Regions from separate parts of the Mesorhizobium sp. WSM4884 genome, predicted to be linked through region 2. Evidence: predicted binding sites of a transcription regulator. Region 2 holds the regulator's gene; the other holds the start of a gene.
What was found. Region 2 encodes PhoB, which activates phosphate uptake and scavenging genes when phosphate is short. Its sites were predicted from a motif close to TGTCATNNANCTGTCAT; they were not measured.

Region 1 (7,831 bases), on a different contig from region 2:
TGCCGGCAGACTTCGCCGGCACGACGACGAAAACAAAGTCGCCATACAGGCTTGACGTCACCGCCGTCTGCGGCACCGAGATGACGTTACGCTCCTCCGGCAGCTCGACACGGATCTGTACGAACTGGCCAGGCGTCAGCTTGCCCTCCGGATTGGCGACCTCGCCGCGGATCGACACCAGCCGGCTCGCCGGGTCGATCTTGGGATCGATGCCGCGAATGGAGCCGGCAAAGGGCATGTCGGCCACGCTGCCGCCGATCCGCACCGTCTGGCCGATCTTCAGCAATGGGAGCTGCTGCTCGGGCACGGTGAAGTCGACCCGCATCGTGTCCAGATCCTGGAGGGTCACCACCGAGTTGCCTGGGGCCAGATATTGGCCGATGTCGATCCTCGGAATGCCGACCGTTCCGTTGAAGGGAGCGGCCAATTGCTTCTGGTCGAGCACGGCCTGCAGCTTGTTCACCTGCGCGGCCGAAGCGTCCGCCGCCGCGCGCGCGGCATCGAGCGTCGCGTCGGTGCCGACGCCGCGCCGCTGCAATTCGAGCGCGCGGGTCAACGCCGCCTGGTCGGAGGCGGCCTGCGCCTTCTGCGCCACCAGATCGGCCTTCTCGACGGCGTCGTCGAGCTGCAGCAGCACGGCGTCGGCCGCGACCTTCTGGTTGGCGTGGAAGAGGATGTCCTTGACGATGCCTGCCGTCTCGACGGTCAGGTCGACGCCGCGCACGGCGTTGACGGTGCCGATCGCCTCGATGCCGGGCGTCCAGTCCGACGGCTTCACCTCGACGGTCGAGACGGTCGCGGCCGGCGGCTTCATGGTGGCGAAAAACTGCTTGATCGCATTGTCGCGAAACAGGTTGAAACCGACGATTCCCACGCACGCCACGACAAGCAGCAGCAGGATTCCGGTGATGATGAAGAAGCGTTTCACGGACAGTCCCCTCAAGCCGGCAACCGGCAAAACAATCGATGCCGGGACACATATCGATGCCGCATCCCGATTTCAAATGGCGGCGCCTTACTGTACCGTCTGGACGGTCTTGTCAATTCTGCATAAGCTAATGTAAGGGGAGGCGTGATGAAGGCTCGCAGGGCAAACTCGCGCGACAGAATATTGGCCGCCGCCGCCGACGTGGCGCGTGAGGCGGGTCCCGGAAGCCTGTCGCTCGACGCCGTTGCCAGCCGCGCCGGTGTCTCCAAGGGCGGCCTGCTCTACAATTTCCCTACCAAGGCCAAGCTGATGCAGGGCTTGGTCGAGAATTACCTCAGGGAGTTCGAGCAGGCGCTCGAAACGCGGATCGCGGAAGGCGGTCACGAAAGCGCGCTCTCGGCCTATATCCAGCTTTCGGCCGATGATTGCGAGAAGCCAAAGCCTTCAGCTTCCTGGATGTTCTCCGCGATCGCCGAGGATCCGGATTTCCTGACGCCGATCAAGGCGTTCAAGCGGCAGCTCTTCGAAAGGTTGAAGGGGGAAACGGATGACCTCGGCTCGCTGCTGATCTGCTTTCTCGCCATCGAAGGCCTCCGCAGCATGAATCTGTTCGATTCCGACGTGCTCTCGCCAGAGGAGCAAAAGCTTCTGGTTTCCGCGCTTCTAAAGATAGCCGGATAGGTTGTAGGGCGTCACACCAGCTTCATCCTGGGGACATAGCGTTCTTCCCGGTTCTTTGCTGCAATGCAAACGGAGTGGGACAATGGTGGACGTGGTTTCCAGTGAGGCGGGGATTCCGAGACCGGATCATCCGCTGGAGCAATCGAGCAGCGCGAAGTGGTTCCTGCCGGCATTCGGCGTGCTGGTCCTGGTCGGGCTGATCTATGTCGGCTATGCGCTGAGCCAGGATCTGGCGATCGCCAAGACGGTGCCGTGGATCCTGCTCGGCATCGCGCTCCTGATTGCGCTGGGCTTCGAGTTCGTCAACGGCTTCCACGATACCGCCAATGCGGTGGCGACCGTTATCTACACGCGCTCGCTGCCGGCGGAATTCGCCGTCATGTGGTCGGGCGTGTTCAATTTCCTCGGCGTCTTGACCTCGAGCGGCGCCGTGGCCTTCGGTATCCTGTCGCTGTTGCCGGTCGAGTTGATCCTGCAGGTCGGCTCGTCTTCCGGCTTCGCCATGGTGTTCGCGTTGCTGGTCGCGGCCATCCTGTGGAACCTGGGCACCTGGTTCCTCGGTCTGCCGGCGTCCAGTTCGCACACAATGGTCGGCTCGATCATCGGCGTCGGCCTCGCCAACCAGTTCATGGCGCCGGCCGGAAGCGCCACCAGCGGCGTCGAGTGGGGGCAGGCGACCAATGTCGGCATGTCGCTGCTGGTTTCGCCGCTCGTCGGCTTCTTCGCGGCCGCCGCCCTGCTTTATGCGATGAAGCTTCTGGTGCGCAATCCGGCGCTCTACGAGGCGCCGAAGGGCAAGACGCCGCCGCCGTGGTGGATCCGCGCGCTGCTGATCTTCACCTGCACCGGCGTCAGCTTCGCCCACGGCTCGAATGACGGCCAGAAGGGCATGGGCCTGATCATGCTGATCCTGATCGGCGTGGTGCCGACCGCCTATGCGCTCAACCGCACGCCGGACATCAACTATCTCGAGGCCTACAAGTCGGCTTCGGCCTCCGTCGAGCAGGCGCTGGGCAAATATGTCAAGCCGGGCGTCACCGTCGCCGATGCCAAGGCTGCGGTTCAGGAGGCGGTGCGCTCGAAGACCTGGAACGACCAGACGACTGTCGCGCTGCAGAGCTACATCCACAACACGACGGCCGGGCTGCAGCCTTACGCCACCGTCGACAAGGTGCCGACGGATCTGGTCAGCAACGCCCGCAACGACATCTATCTGATCGGCGAAGCGCTGAAGCTGATCGACAAGAAGAAGCTGCTGCCGATGCAGGATGCCGACCTGAAGGCGGTGACGGACTATCACAAGGCGGTCGACAACGCGACGAAGTTCATCCCACTCTGGGTCAAGATCGCCGTGGCTCTGGCGCTCGGCCTCGGCACCATGGTCGGCTGGAAGCGCATCGTCGTCACCGTCGGCGAGAAGATCGGCAAGAGCCACCTGACCTACGGCCAGGGCGCCGCCGCCGAACTGGTCGCGATGATCACGATCGGCGCGGCCGACCGTCTCGGCCTGCCGGTGTCGACCACCCACGTCCTGTCGTCCGGCGTTGCCGGCACGATGGCGGCGAACGGCTCCGGCCTGCAGTGGGCGACCGTGCGCAACCTTTTGCTCGCCTGGGTGCTGACGCTGCCGTGCTCGATCGCGCTGTCTTTCGTGCTCTTCGTGCTCTTCCGCCAGGTGTTCTAGCGTTCGAGCGGAAAATCAGAGGCGGCGCCGTTTGCGGCGCCGTCTCTTTTTTGGCCAATCCTGGGAAGGCCATTCAAGGAACCGAGCAGGCGCCTTCTCCCGGCGAGTGCGCCCTCGAAGCGGTTCGGCTTTTGCCGAGGACACCTATCGCCGCGAAACCTCCATCTTGCCACGGCGGCGCAGCTGAAACGCGCGACGTCAGTCCGACAGAAATCGGCGAAGGGTTCGCCTTCGCAGTGCCGGACGCAAATGTCAGGTCGGGTCTTCGCGGTGCAGGTCGTGGATGGCGACGCCCTCGACATTGGTCGGCAGCATCAGCCACTGCTTGTGGCGCAGCGTGCGCTCGGTGTCCTCGAGGCCCATCTCCCAGTGCTCGCGCATCGAGGTGCCCGAGAACTCATAGTCCTTGGCGTGGCCTTCATAGCCTTTGTGCTGGTAGATCAAGTGGACGATGTTGACCACGCCGGCATCGGAATAATCGGCCATCAGTTCCTGCTCGCCCTCTTTCAAAAGTTCTGCCGGAACGCGCTTGAGCGCATCGAGCAACTTCATCTTGAGCGCATGGATGCGCTGGAAATTGTCGGTGTTCTGGCGCGTGCGGCTCGAATACATGATGTCCTTGTGGCGCGATAGCACGTCGGCCATGCCGCGCGGCAGCGCGCCGCGGGCGCTGAACAGATCGACCTGGAACACCAGCGACGAACGGTCCTCCTCCTGGTCGAGCAGGTATTGCAGCGGCGTGTTGGAGACGATGCCACCGTCCCAATAATACTCGCCCTCGATGCGGATCGACGGGAAGGCCGGCGGCAGCGCGCCGCTCGCCATGATGTGCTCCGGCCCGATGCGCACCTTGTCGGTGTCGAAATAGACGAAGTTGCCGGTCCTGACATTGACCGCGCCGACGCTCAAGCGCTTCTTGCCGTCGTTGAGCACGTCGAAGTCGATCAGGCTTTCCAACGTCTCCTTCAGCTCGGCCGTGTCGTAGAAGCTGGTGGCTCCTTCGGCGCCGGGCGGCTCGAACCATGGATTGGGATTGCGCGGCTTGAAGAAGCCGGGCTGGCCCATCATCATCGTCATCCATGACGAGGTGCGGTTGCGGATGTCGCGATAGATGTCGCCTTCCGGCGTATAGGCCCAGATCTTGCGGCCCGAAATCATCTGCCAGAATTGCTCCAGCCGCTGCAGGCGGCGGCTCGGCTCGTTGCCGGCGATGATCGAGGCGTTGATGGCGCCGATGGAGACCCCGGAGAGCCAGGTCGGCTCGCAGCCGGCATCGGAAAGCGCCTGATAGACGCCGGCCTGATAGGCGCCCAGCGCGCCGCCACCCTGGAAGACCAGGGCGACGCGATCATATTGCTGCGAGATTTCCTGGATGGTGGCGGCGGTAGCCTTGTTTCGGGTGCGTTCAAGCACGAGCCTTCTCCGGCTGGAGTGAGCTGGTCGCGGTCGAGTTGCGATCGGCGAGATAGTCGTGGACGACCTCGCCCAATCCGAGCGTCAAGTCGGCGGTGAAGTGGACGGCCGAGACGACCTCGAGCACCGGCAGCTTGGCCACGTCGGCCATGACATGGGGCCGAAGGTCGAGCGCGGCCGGCGCCGTCCAGGCTTCCTTCAGCGTCACGTCGGTCAAGTAGTAGCGCACCAGCTCGCAAATGCGCGGGCTCCCGTCGACATGCGGAATTATCTTGATCAGGAAGTTGGGCGCGGCGAGCGAGGCGAGCACGGAATCGTGGTCGGCCTCGCGATGCTTGTAGCCCATGGTGCCGGTGGCGCACAGCACGCTGCCATAGTGAAGCGTGCCCACCACCACTTCGCCCTCATGCACGATCTTGGGGCTAGCGAGCTTCTTCGGAAAACCCCACAACTCGCGGCCGCCGGCGATCGGCGCGTCGTCGTCGAGATACATGGAATGGACATAGCCGCCATGCTGACCGCCGAAACGCACGGGGATGACCTGGCCGGTCTCGGTATAGTCGCCGAAGCCAGTCGAATCCGGCATGCGGATGAACTCGTATTTCACCAGCGGCTCGTCGATCTCGAGCGGCTTCGGCACCACGGCTTCCAGCGCCTCGCGCGTCGTGCGGTAGGTGATGATGATGTATTCGCGGTCGAAGAAACGGTAGGGACCAGGCGGGAAGGAAGGGTTGGTGAGCGGCATCGCATAGGCGCGCTTCACGACATCGTCGATTTCCAAGCTGTTCACCTATCGGGTCAGGAATGACATGCGCGAGATGCGCAGGTGAGTATGTTGCACGGCACCATGACAGTGCCATGTCATCGTCCCCGAGTGCCAGCTTCATGGCACTCGCACGGCATCACAACATTGTAATCGCAACGACATATGGCCATGGCATTGTCATGCTGCGGCGCACAAACTATGTGCCTTAAATCCCCTCCCACCTTCTTGCGAGATCTCCCATGGGTTCCCTGTCTTCGAAGAATGCGCTCGTCACCGGCTCGACCAGCGGCATCGGCCTGGCGATCGCCCGCGCCTTTGCCGCCGAGGGCGCCAACGTCACCATCAACGGCCTGGGCGACGCCGCGGCGATCGAGCAGGAGCGCGCCGGCATCGAGAAGGATTTTGGCGTGAAATGCCGCTATTCGAGCGCCAATATGATGGACGGGGCCGCGGTCACCGCCATGGTGAACGAGGCCGAGGAGGCATTCGGCAGCCTCGACATCCTGGTCAACAATGCCGGCATCCAGCATGTCGCGCCGATCGACGAGTTTCCCGACGACAAGTGGGAAGCCATCATCCGCATCAACCTGCTCGCCGCCTTCTATGCCATCAAGGCGGTGCTGCCCGGCATGAAGCGCCGCAAATGGGGCCGCATCATCAACACGGCCTCGGCGCACGCGCTGGTCGCCTCGCCGTTCAAATCGGCCTATGTCTCGGCCAAGCACGGCATTGCCGGCCTGACCAAGACGGTGGCGTTGGAAGTGGCGCAGGACGGCATCACCGTCAATGCGATCGCCCCCGGCTATGTCTGGACGCCGCTGGTGGAGAAGCAGATCCCTGATACGATGAAGGCGCGCGGCATGACCGAGGAGCAGGTCAAGCACGATGTGCTTTTAGCCGCGCAGCCGACCAAGGAATTCGTCACCGTCGAGGAACTCGCGGCGCTGACGCTCTTCCTGTGCTCGGACGCCGCCAAGCAGATGACCGGCACGACCCTGCCGATGGATGGCGGCTGGACGGCGCAGTAAGCGCGCTTCCCTAGAGCAGTTCAGCGTTTCACCGAAACGCTGAACTGCTCTAACTATTTGTTTTTACGCAATTCCGGAGGGAAAACCGTTATACACTTTTCATGAAATTGCTTTAAAGGGGGCGCTGTCGCGGCGCAAGGCTTAACTCGCTGCTTCGTACTATCCTTCCCCTGGCGCAGTCCTTGCCGGTCCCCATGGCTATTGAAGTCGCCCGTAATGGCTCAGGACGAGGCCGACGGCTCCAAGCAGCACATCGTTTTCGGTGTGCTTGCCGATGATTATTCGCGTGCGCCTGTCGGGGGCGACGTCCCGCGCCTTGATTAGGGTGTGCCGTTCATAGGCTGCAATGAGCGGCGTAAGCAGGATGTCGCCGGCGAGCGCCATGCGTCCTCCGATGACGATGAGTGGCGGGTTCAGAACGGATCCAATCATGCCCAGGCCGCGGCCCGCCATTTCGGCCGTATCCTCGATCATGCGCAATGCTCCGACATCGCCCTGCTCGGCCATGCGGATCACGTCGTCCATCGTGACGCGCCGGCCCGTCACGCGCGCGATCTGCTCCAATGGCCGGTTGAAGCTGGCGTAGAGTTCCAGGCAGCCTCGATTGCCGCAGCGGCAAAGATCGCCCGATGGATCGATGCTCATGTGACCGAATTCGCCCGCGCCGCCGGCAATACCGGTCACCACGCGTCCGTGTTGGACGATCGCGCCGCCGACCCCGAGGTCGATCTTGAACAGGACAAAGTCCTCGTAACCGACGGCGGCGCCCCACATCATCTCGGCAATGGCGGCGCAGTTGCTTTCATTGGCTGCGAAGATCGGCTGCTCCAGCACCGGCCCAAAGACATGTCGGATGTTGACGCCAGCCCAAGTGGGAACGATGCTGGCCCGCTGGACGAAGCCTTCGGGGCTGACCGGTCCCGACACAGAAACCCCGACACCCAGGAGGCCGGACGCAGACAAGCTGTTCTCCTCGTAGCATTGCGCGATCGCCGCCTTGGTGAGCTTTGCCGCCCGGTCCGGAGGATAATCCAGGCCGAGGGGGATAGTTTTTTCAGAAATGAATGAATGTGAGACGTCGGCCACAGCGACCCGAATCTCGTCGAGACTAAGATGAACGCCGACGCAGGTGCCGGCTTCAGGATTGAGCGTCAGCGTTGCCGGCGGCCGACCGACGCCTTTGGCCGTTTCGTCAGCCGCCGCCAGTTCCACCACGATTCCTGACTTCCTCAAGCCAGTCAAAGCCGTCGAGACGGTCGAGCGGGCCAAGCCGGTGAGCCGGGCGATCTGCGCGGCGGAAATGGCGCCGCGCTGGCTGAGACAGCGGACAA
Region 2 (7,831 bases):
AGATCAAGCTGCCCGACCAGGCGATTGCGGTCGTCCACCGTTCCGACGGCTCGGGCACCACGTTCAACTTCACATACTATCTCGGCGACGTGAGCGCCGACTGGAAGGCAAAGGTCGGTGTCGACAAGGCAGTTGAGTGGCCGGTGGGCATCGGCGCCAAGGGCAATGAAGGCGTTGCCAACAACGTCTCGCAGACCGGCGGTGCCATCGGCTATGTCGAATACGCCTATGCCAAGCAGAACAAGCTCACCTATGCCGACATGGTCAACAAGGACGGCAAGAAGGTCGCGCCGACCGGGAAGGCGTTCTCGGCCGCCGCGGCCAACGCCGACTGGAGCTCGCAGCCGGGCTATGGCGTCATCCTCGCCAACCAGCCGGGCGCGGAGTCATGGCCGATGACAGCAGCGACCTGGATCCTGGTCTACCAGAAGCCCGACGACGCGGCGGCCACGACCGAAGCGCTCAAGTTCTTCGCCTGGTCTTATGCCAAGGGCGACAAGATGGCCGCCGAGCTCGACTACGTTCCGATGCCCGACAAGGTCGTGAAGAGCGTCGAGGAAATGTGGGGCAAGGACATCGTCGACAGCAACGGCAAGCCGCTCTACTCGGGGATGTAATTACCGGAATCGAGGAGGGCGCTTCCGGCGCCCTCCTGTCTACCTTTTGAAATGCGAGGGGCTCGATGAGTGCCGTTTCCGAAGCCGTGACATCGTCTGCCATGCGGACCAGAGAAGCGACGGTGCGGCGCTTTGCGCTGACCGACACGATCTTCCGGACGGCCACGCGTCTTGCCGCGATCCTCGTCCTGGTTATCCTCGGCGGCGTCGCGATTTCATTGTTTGCCGGCTCATGGGAAGCGCTGTCGAAGTTCGGCGTATCCTTTCTGACTACGGAGGCGTGGAACCCGGTCACCGAAAATTTCGGCGCCCTTGCGCCAATCTACGGCACCATCGTCACGTCGGCGATCGCCATCATCATTGCCGTACCGATCGGCATCGGCATCGCCGTCTTCCTGACCGAGCTTTGCCCGCGCCCGCTCAGGCGTCCGATCGGAATCGCAGTCGAGCTGCTCGCCGGCATTCCCTCGATCATCTACGGCATCTGGGGCCTGTTCGTGTTCGCGCCGTTCCTGCAGACGACGGTGCAGCCCTTCATCATCGACATTTTTCACGGCATACCGGGGCTCTCCAGCCTGTTTGCCGGCCCGCCCTACGGCATCGGCCTTTTGACGTCGTCGCTCATCCTTGCCATCATGGTGCTGCCGTTCATCACCTCGATCACCAAGGACGTGTTCGACACGGTGCCTGCGGTGCTCAAGGAATCGGCTTACGGCATCGGCTGCACGACCTGGGAAGTGACGCGGCGCGTGGTCATCCCCTACACGCGCGTCGGCATCATGGGCGGCGTCATGCTCGGCCTCGGCCGCGCACTCGGCGAGACGATGGCCGTCACCTTCGTCATCGGCAACGCGCATCGCATCAGCGCCTCGCTGTTTGCGCCAGGCACGACGATCTCGGCGACCATCGCCAACGAATTCACCGAGGCGGACGGCGAGCTTTATACGTCCTCGCTGGTGGCGCTCGGCCTGATCCTGTTCATCATCACCTTCATCATCCTCGCCATCGCGCGCTACATGCTGTTGCGCATCGATAGCCGCACGGGAGCATGACCGATGTCGGTAGCCATGTCGCTTCACCAGAGACGCAAGCGCAAGAACGGCGTGATGATGGCGCTGTGCGTCATCGCCGCGGGCATCGGCCTTGCCTGGCTGGCGCTGATCCTCGGTGCGCTGATCTACAAAGGCCTGTCCGGCGTTTCGCTGGTGGTCTTTACCGAGATGACGCCACCGCCCGGCGATGCCGGCGGCCTGCTCAACGCCATCTACGGCAGCATCATCATGACCATCATCGGCATCGTCGTCGGCACGCCGATCGGTGTGCTCGCCGGGACCTATATGGCGGAGTACGGGCGCTTCTCGCGGCTCACCACGGTGGTGCGTTTCATCAACGACATTCTGCTGTCGGCGCCGTCCATCATCGTCGGCCTGTTCGTCTATGAGCTGATGGTGCGGCCGATGGGCCATTTCTCGGCGATCGCCGGCGCGGTCGCGCTGTCCATCCTTGTGATCCCCGTCGTGGTGCGCACCACCGAGGACATGCTCAACCTGGTGCCCAACGCCTTGCGCGAAGCCGGCACCGCCATCGGCGCGCCGCGCTGGGTGGTGATCCGTTCGGTCGCCTATCGCGCGGCGCTTTCCGGCATCGTCACCGGCATATTGCTGGCGATCGCCCGCATTTCCGGCGAGACGGCGCCCCTGCTCTTCACCGCGCTTAACAACCAGTTCTGGTCGAGCAATCTCAACGCTCCGATGGCCAGTCTTCCGGTGACCATCTTCCAGTTCGCCCTAAGTCCCTATGAGGAATGGCAGCAGCTGGCCTGGACGGGCGCGCTCATAATCACCCTGACGGTTCTCGGGCTGAGCATCTTCGCCCGCAGCCTTACCGGACGCAGAGAGGACAGATGAAACCTATGTTGTCCACCGACCTTAACGTAGCCGACACGGCCGTCGAGAAGGCCAAGATCGAGGTCAAGAACCTCAACTTCTACTATGGCCAGTCGAAGGCGCTGAAGGACATCAACCTGTCGCTGCCCGAGCGCAGCGTCACCGCCTTCATCGGGCCGTCGGGCTGCGGGAAGTCGACGCTGCTGCGCGTGCTGAACCGCATCTACGAGCTTTACCCGAAGCAGAGCGCGGAAGGCCAGGTGCTGCTCGACGGCAAGAACATTCTCGACCGCTCGCAGGACCTCAACCTGCTCAGGACCAAGATCGGCATGGTGTTCCAGAAGCCGACGCCGTTCCCGATGTCGATCTACGAGAACATTGCCTTCGGCGTCAGGCTGTACGAGAAGATCAGCAAGGCCGAAATGGACAACCGCGTCGAATCGGCGCTGAAGCGCGCGGCGCTCTGGAGCGAGGTCAAGGACAAGCTCAACGCCAGCGGCCAGAGCCTTTCCGGTGGTCAGCAGCAGCGGCTTTGCATCGCCCGCACCGTGGCGGTGAAGCCGGAGGTCATCCTGCTCGACGAGCCGGCCTCGGCGCTCGACCCGCTGTCGACCGCCAAGATCGAAGAGCTGATCGACGAGCTGCAGGCCGACTACACGATCGTGATCGTCACCCACAACATGCAGCAGGCGGCGCGCGTGTCGCGGCAGACGGCGTTCATGTATCTCGGCGAGCTGGTCGAGTTCGACCGGACGGAGAAGATCTTCACCTCGCCTCGCGAGAAGCGCACGCAGGACTATATCACCGGCCGCTTCGGCTGAGTTCATACGAGGACATAATCATGGCCCATACGGTCGCTTCCTTCGACGAGGATCTGAGGCAGATCAGCCAGCTTATCCGTGATATGGGCGATCTCGCCGGCTCGATGGTCGGCGCGTCGACCAAGGCCCTGCTCAATTCCGACAACGCGCTGGCGCAGCGCGTGGTTTCCGACGACGCCATCATGGACGCACGGCAGCGCGAGCTCGACGATCGCGCTATCACGTTGATCGCCAAGCGCCAGCCGATGGCCGACGACCTGCGCAGTGTGGTCGGCGCCATCCGCATGGCCGGCGACCTCGAGCGCATCGGCGACCTCGCCAAGAACATCGCCAAGCGCGTCGGCTCCGTCGGCGTCAGCGCCGCGCCGCGCGACCTGTCGCACTCCATCGACTCGATGGCGCAGCTGGTGCTGATCCAGGTCCAGGGCGTGATCGAGGAGTACACGGCGGGCGACGCCACGGCGCTCGCCAAGCTCCGGAACGACGACGAGCGCATCGACGTCAAATACACCTCCGTCTTCCGCGAGCTTCTGACCTACATGATGGAGGATCCGCGCAACATCACGGCCTGCACGCATCTCCTGTTCTGCGCCAAGAATCTGGAGCGCATCGGCGACCACGTCACCAACATCGCCGAGAACGCCTATTATGTGCTGACCGGCACCCAATTGCCCGCGAACCGTCCGAAGCAGGACGAGACGGCGATGTCGGCGCCGGCGGCCTGACAGCGAAGGTACCTGCTAAATGATCGCGCCACGTATCATGGTGGTGGAGGACGAGGAGCCGCTGGGGGTGTTGCTCCGCTACAACCTCGAATCCGAAGGCTATCAGGTCGAGGTGGTCACCCGCGGCGACGAAGCCGAAATCCGCCTGCAGGAGAACGTGCCCGATCTCCTGGTGCTCGACTGGATGGTGCCGGCGGTTTCCGGCATCGAGCTTTGCCGGCGCCTCAGGATGCGGCCCGAGACCGAACGGCTGCCGATCATCATGCTGACGGCGCGCGGCGAGGAAAGCGACAGGGTGCGCGGCCTCTCGACGGGCGCCGACGACTATCTGGTCAAGCCGTTCTCGACGCCTGAATTCATGGCCAGGGTCAAGGCGCTGTTGCGCCGCGCCAAGCCGGAGGTGCTTTCGAGCGTGCTCAAGGTCGGCGACATCGTGCTCGACCGTGAATCGCACCGCGTCTACCGCAAGAAGAGCGAGATCAGGCTTGGCCCGACCGAGTTCCGGCTGCTCGAGTTCATGATGCGGCACCCCGGCCGGGTGTTCTCGCGCAGCCAGTTGCTCGACAACGTCTGGGGCGAGACGATCTATATCGACGAGCGCACGGTCGACGTGCATGTCGGGCGCCTGCGCAAGGCCGTCAACAACGGCCGCATGCCCGATGTCATCCGCACCATACGCGGGGCGGGGTACGCGATCCGCGAGGATTAGTCTTCCTGTGGAGGCGGTAACAGGTTGAATCCGATCGTATGCGCCGGCGATTGGCTCAGACGCTTCTGACTTCGTCATCCACGGGCGGAGCAAGGAGCGAAGCGACGCAGCGCAGACCCGAGGATCCATTCCGTGACGTCGACGCGCCACTACGGTGCAGAATTCCGTTCCGCTGCGCCCTGCGTCCGAGGTAACGGCACGGATTCCAAGGTCTTCGCGACGGAGCTTCGCTCCTGCTTCGCCCTGGTATGACGAAGCTTCGGGACCTTCGCAAATCTCCGACGTCTAGCAGGACACGATCACTTCAAAGCTGTTCAGGCGACGTGCTTGCCCGCTCTTGTCTGCACGCCCGGCGCGAAAATCTCCTGGTCGACGAAGGTCAGCGCGCGCATGGCGCAGCCCTCGCGGATCAGCGGCAATTCGTTCGGCTCGGTGTCGAAGGAGATCGATTCCGAGTGCTGGCCACCGGCGGTTTGGGCGATGGCCTCGCGCAGCGACGGCTCGATCAGGTCGAAAGCGGCGGCGCTGACGCCGACCATGGCGACCGGCGCCGGGTCGATCAGCGCGAACAAGCTGCCCAGGCCGAAGCCCAGCGCCTCGCCCGCCCGGCGGTATGCCTCGCGCTCCGGGCCGTCCTTCTCGCGCGCCTTGGCGGCAAGCGCCCGCATGTCGGCGTCGCCGACATCGACCGGCTCGGCGTCCTCGCTCATCTTCATGGCGCTGCGCCAGATGGCGTAGTTGCCGGCATAGGCCTCGACGCAGCCGCGGCGTCCGCAACGGCAGAGCGCGCCGCCCGGACGATGGATCATATGGCCGAACTCGCCTCCGGAAGAATGCGTGCCGGTGAACAGCTCGCCCTTCAGCACCAGGCCCATGCCGATGCCGTGCGAGAGCAGGATGGCTATGAAGTTGTCGCGATAGCGGTTGGGGTCTCGCCATTGCAGCGCCACCGCCATCATGTTGCAGTCGTTTTCCATGGTGGCCGGGATGCCGAATTCCTTTTCCAGGATGTTGGCGAAAGGAATGTCGGTCAAAGGCGTGATCGGCGACCACAGCATTGCCCGCGCATGGGAATCGGTGATGCCTTGGATACCCATGGCGATGCGGGCAACGCTGCCGACATCGAGGTCGGGATCTTTCAGCCGGCGCCGGACGATCGCCACACATTCGCCGATCAGCTCGTCGCGCGGCATGGTCAGCGTATCGAGGCGCCGTTGCTCCTCGGCGATGACCTGCCCGGCATAGTCGATGACGGCGACGGAAAGGAAATTCAGCGACAGCACCACCGTCACCACCGCGGCCGCCTCGGGATTGAGGGCGAGGCCGACCTGCGGCCGGCCGCGCTTAAGCGATGCCGCCTCGCTCGGCTTGCTCTCGGCCAGGATGCCTTCCTGGATCAGGTCCGAGGAAATTGCCGAAATGGTCGAGTGGCTAAGCCCCGTGGTCGCGGCGATCTCCGTGCGCGACGGCTGGCCGGCGCGGCGCACGGCCGAGAGCACCATGGCGCGGTTGCGCCGGCGCAGGTCGTCATGGCGGATCCCGACCGACATTTTTCTCCTCCCGGTCAGCGCGGCCTCTTGATAATGCATGGGCCGTCGGCGACGCGCCAGATCGGTTCAGTCGCGGATGCACCACCGAACCGCTCTGGATTTTTTGTTTCATTCAGTTCCAACGGGGCAACGCTTCCGCGCTTCTGTGCAACTGTTTTGGAATAGTGGCAGAAGCGGACGGGGCTGTCATTATTTATTGCGGGCCTCGAAAAAAAGTTCGCGGCACCTCAAAAACCATCAGAATCGCAGTTGACAGCGCTTCGGCGTTGGATCAGTATTTTTTCGAGGCTCGAAAAAAAGCCTCTGTGCCGGCCTTCGGGCCAGTCTGGGTAGCGCCGCGATGGCGCAGGGAGGAAATCATGAAGAGATTCGCAACCGCCATGCTGGCGGGTGTCGCCATGTCGTTGACGCTGGCGTCGGTCGCAGAGGCGAAGGACAAGGTGATCGGCGTTTCGTGGTCGAATTTTCAGGAAGAGCGCTGGAAGACCGACGAAGCGGCAATGAAGAAAGCCATCGAGGCCGCCGGCGACAAATACATTTCGGCCGACGCGCAGTCCAATCCGGGCAAGCAGCTGACCGACGTCGAAAGCCTGATCTCGCAGGGCGCAAACGCGTTGATCATCCTGGCGCAGGATGCCTCGGCGATCGGCCCGGCGGTGCAGAAGGCGCTCGACGAAGGCATTCCGGTGGTCGGCTACGACCGCCTGATCGAGAACAAGGACGTGTTCTACCTGACCTTCGACAACAAGGAAGTCGGCCGCATGCAGGCCCGCGAGGTGTTCAAGGCCAAGCCTGAAGGCAACTACGTCTTCATCAAGGGCTCGGGTGCCGATCCGAATGCGGATTTCCTGTTCGCGGGCTCGATGGAAGTGCTGAAGGAAGCCATCGACAGCGGCAAGATCAAGAATGTCGGCGAAGCCTATACGGACGGCTGGCTGCCTGCCAACGCACAGAAGAACATGGAGCAGTTTCTGACCGCCAACGACAACAAGGTCGATGCGGTCGTGGCGGCCAATGACGGCACTGCCGGGGGCGTCGTCGCGGCGCTGACGGCTCAGGGTCTGGCCGGCACCGTTCCGGTCTCGGGCCAGGACGGCGACCACGCGGCGCTCAACCGCATCGCGCTCGGCACGCAGACCGTGTCGGTGTGGAAAGACGCGCGCGAGCTCGGCAAGAACGCCGCCGAGATCGCCTCGCAGCTCGCCGACGGCAAGAAGATGGGCGACATCGCCGGCGCCAAGGACTTCACCACGCCTGGCGGCAACACCGTCAAGTCGCTGTTCCTGACCCCGATTGCCATCACCAAGGACAATCTCAACATCGTCATCGACGCGGGCTGGATCAAGAAGGACGAAGTCTGCGCCGGCGTCGCGGCTGGCGCGGTCGCAGTCTGCAATTGAACCGGGCCTAAGACGGTCCAAAGCAAACGCCGCGGCCGGAAAGCCGCGGCGTTTGCCAAAGAGCTTCTCGCTCGAATAGAGCCGGGAAAGCGAATGGAGCAGTTCAGCGTCCAGTAAGATCGC

Region 1: P9236_RS05380 (acetoacetate decarboxylase) is a predicted target of PhoB. The motif match lies at 5,554-5,570, and genes of this name have one in related genera.

What each region holds. Positions count from the first base shown of each region.
Region 1 is NZ_JARTVO010000003.1:27,415-35,245, forward strand. It holds gene P9236_RS05360 (efflux RND transporter periplasmic adaptor subunit) at 1-928, opposite strand, end outside; gene P9236_RS05365 (TetR/AcrR family transcriptional regulator) at 1,076-1,609, shown strand; gene P9236_RS05370 (inorganic phosphate transporter) at 1,692-3,293, shown strand; gene P9236_RS05375 (patatin-like phospholipase family protein) at 3,546-4,706, opposite strand; gene P9236_RS05380 (acetoacetate decarboxylase) at 4,699-5,487, opposite strand; gene P9236_RS05385 (3-hydroxybutyrate dehydrogenase) at 5,712-6,500, shown strand; gene P9236_RS05390 (ROK family transcriptional regulator) at 6,699-7,831, opposite strand, start outside.
Region 2 is NZ_JARTVO010000013.1:141,696-149,526, forward strand. It holds gene pstS (phosphate ABC transporter substrate-binding protein PstS) at 1-617, shown strand, start outside; gene pstC (phosphate ABC transporter permease subunit PstC) at 683-1,669, shown strand; gene pstA (phosphate ABC transporter permease PstA) at 1,673-2,524, shown strand; gene pstB (phosphate ABC transporter ATP-binding protein PstB) at 2,521-3,324, shown strand; gene phoU (phosphate signaling complex protein PhoU) at 3,342-4,049, shown strand; gene phoB (phosphate regulon transcriptional regulator PhoB) at 4,069-4,758, shown strand; gene P9236_RS20685 (ROK family transcriptional regulator) at 5,073-6,308, opposite strand; gene xylF (D-xylose ABC transporter substrate-binding protein) at 6,668-7,708, shown strand.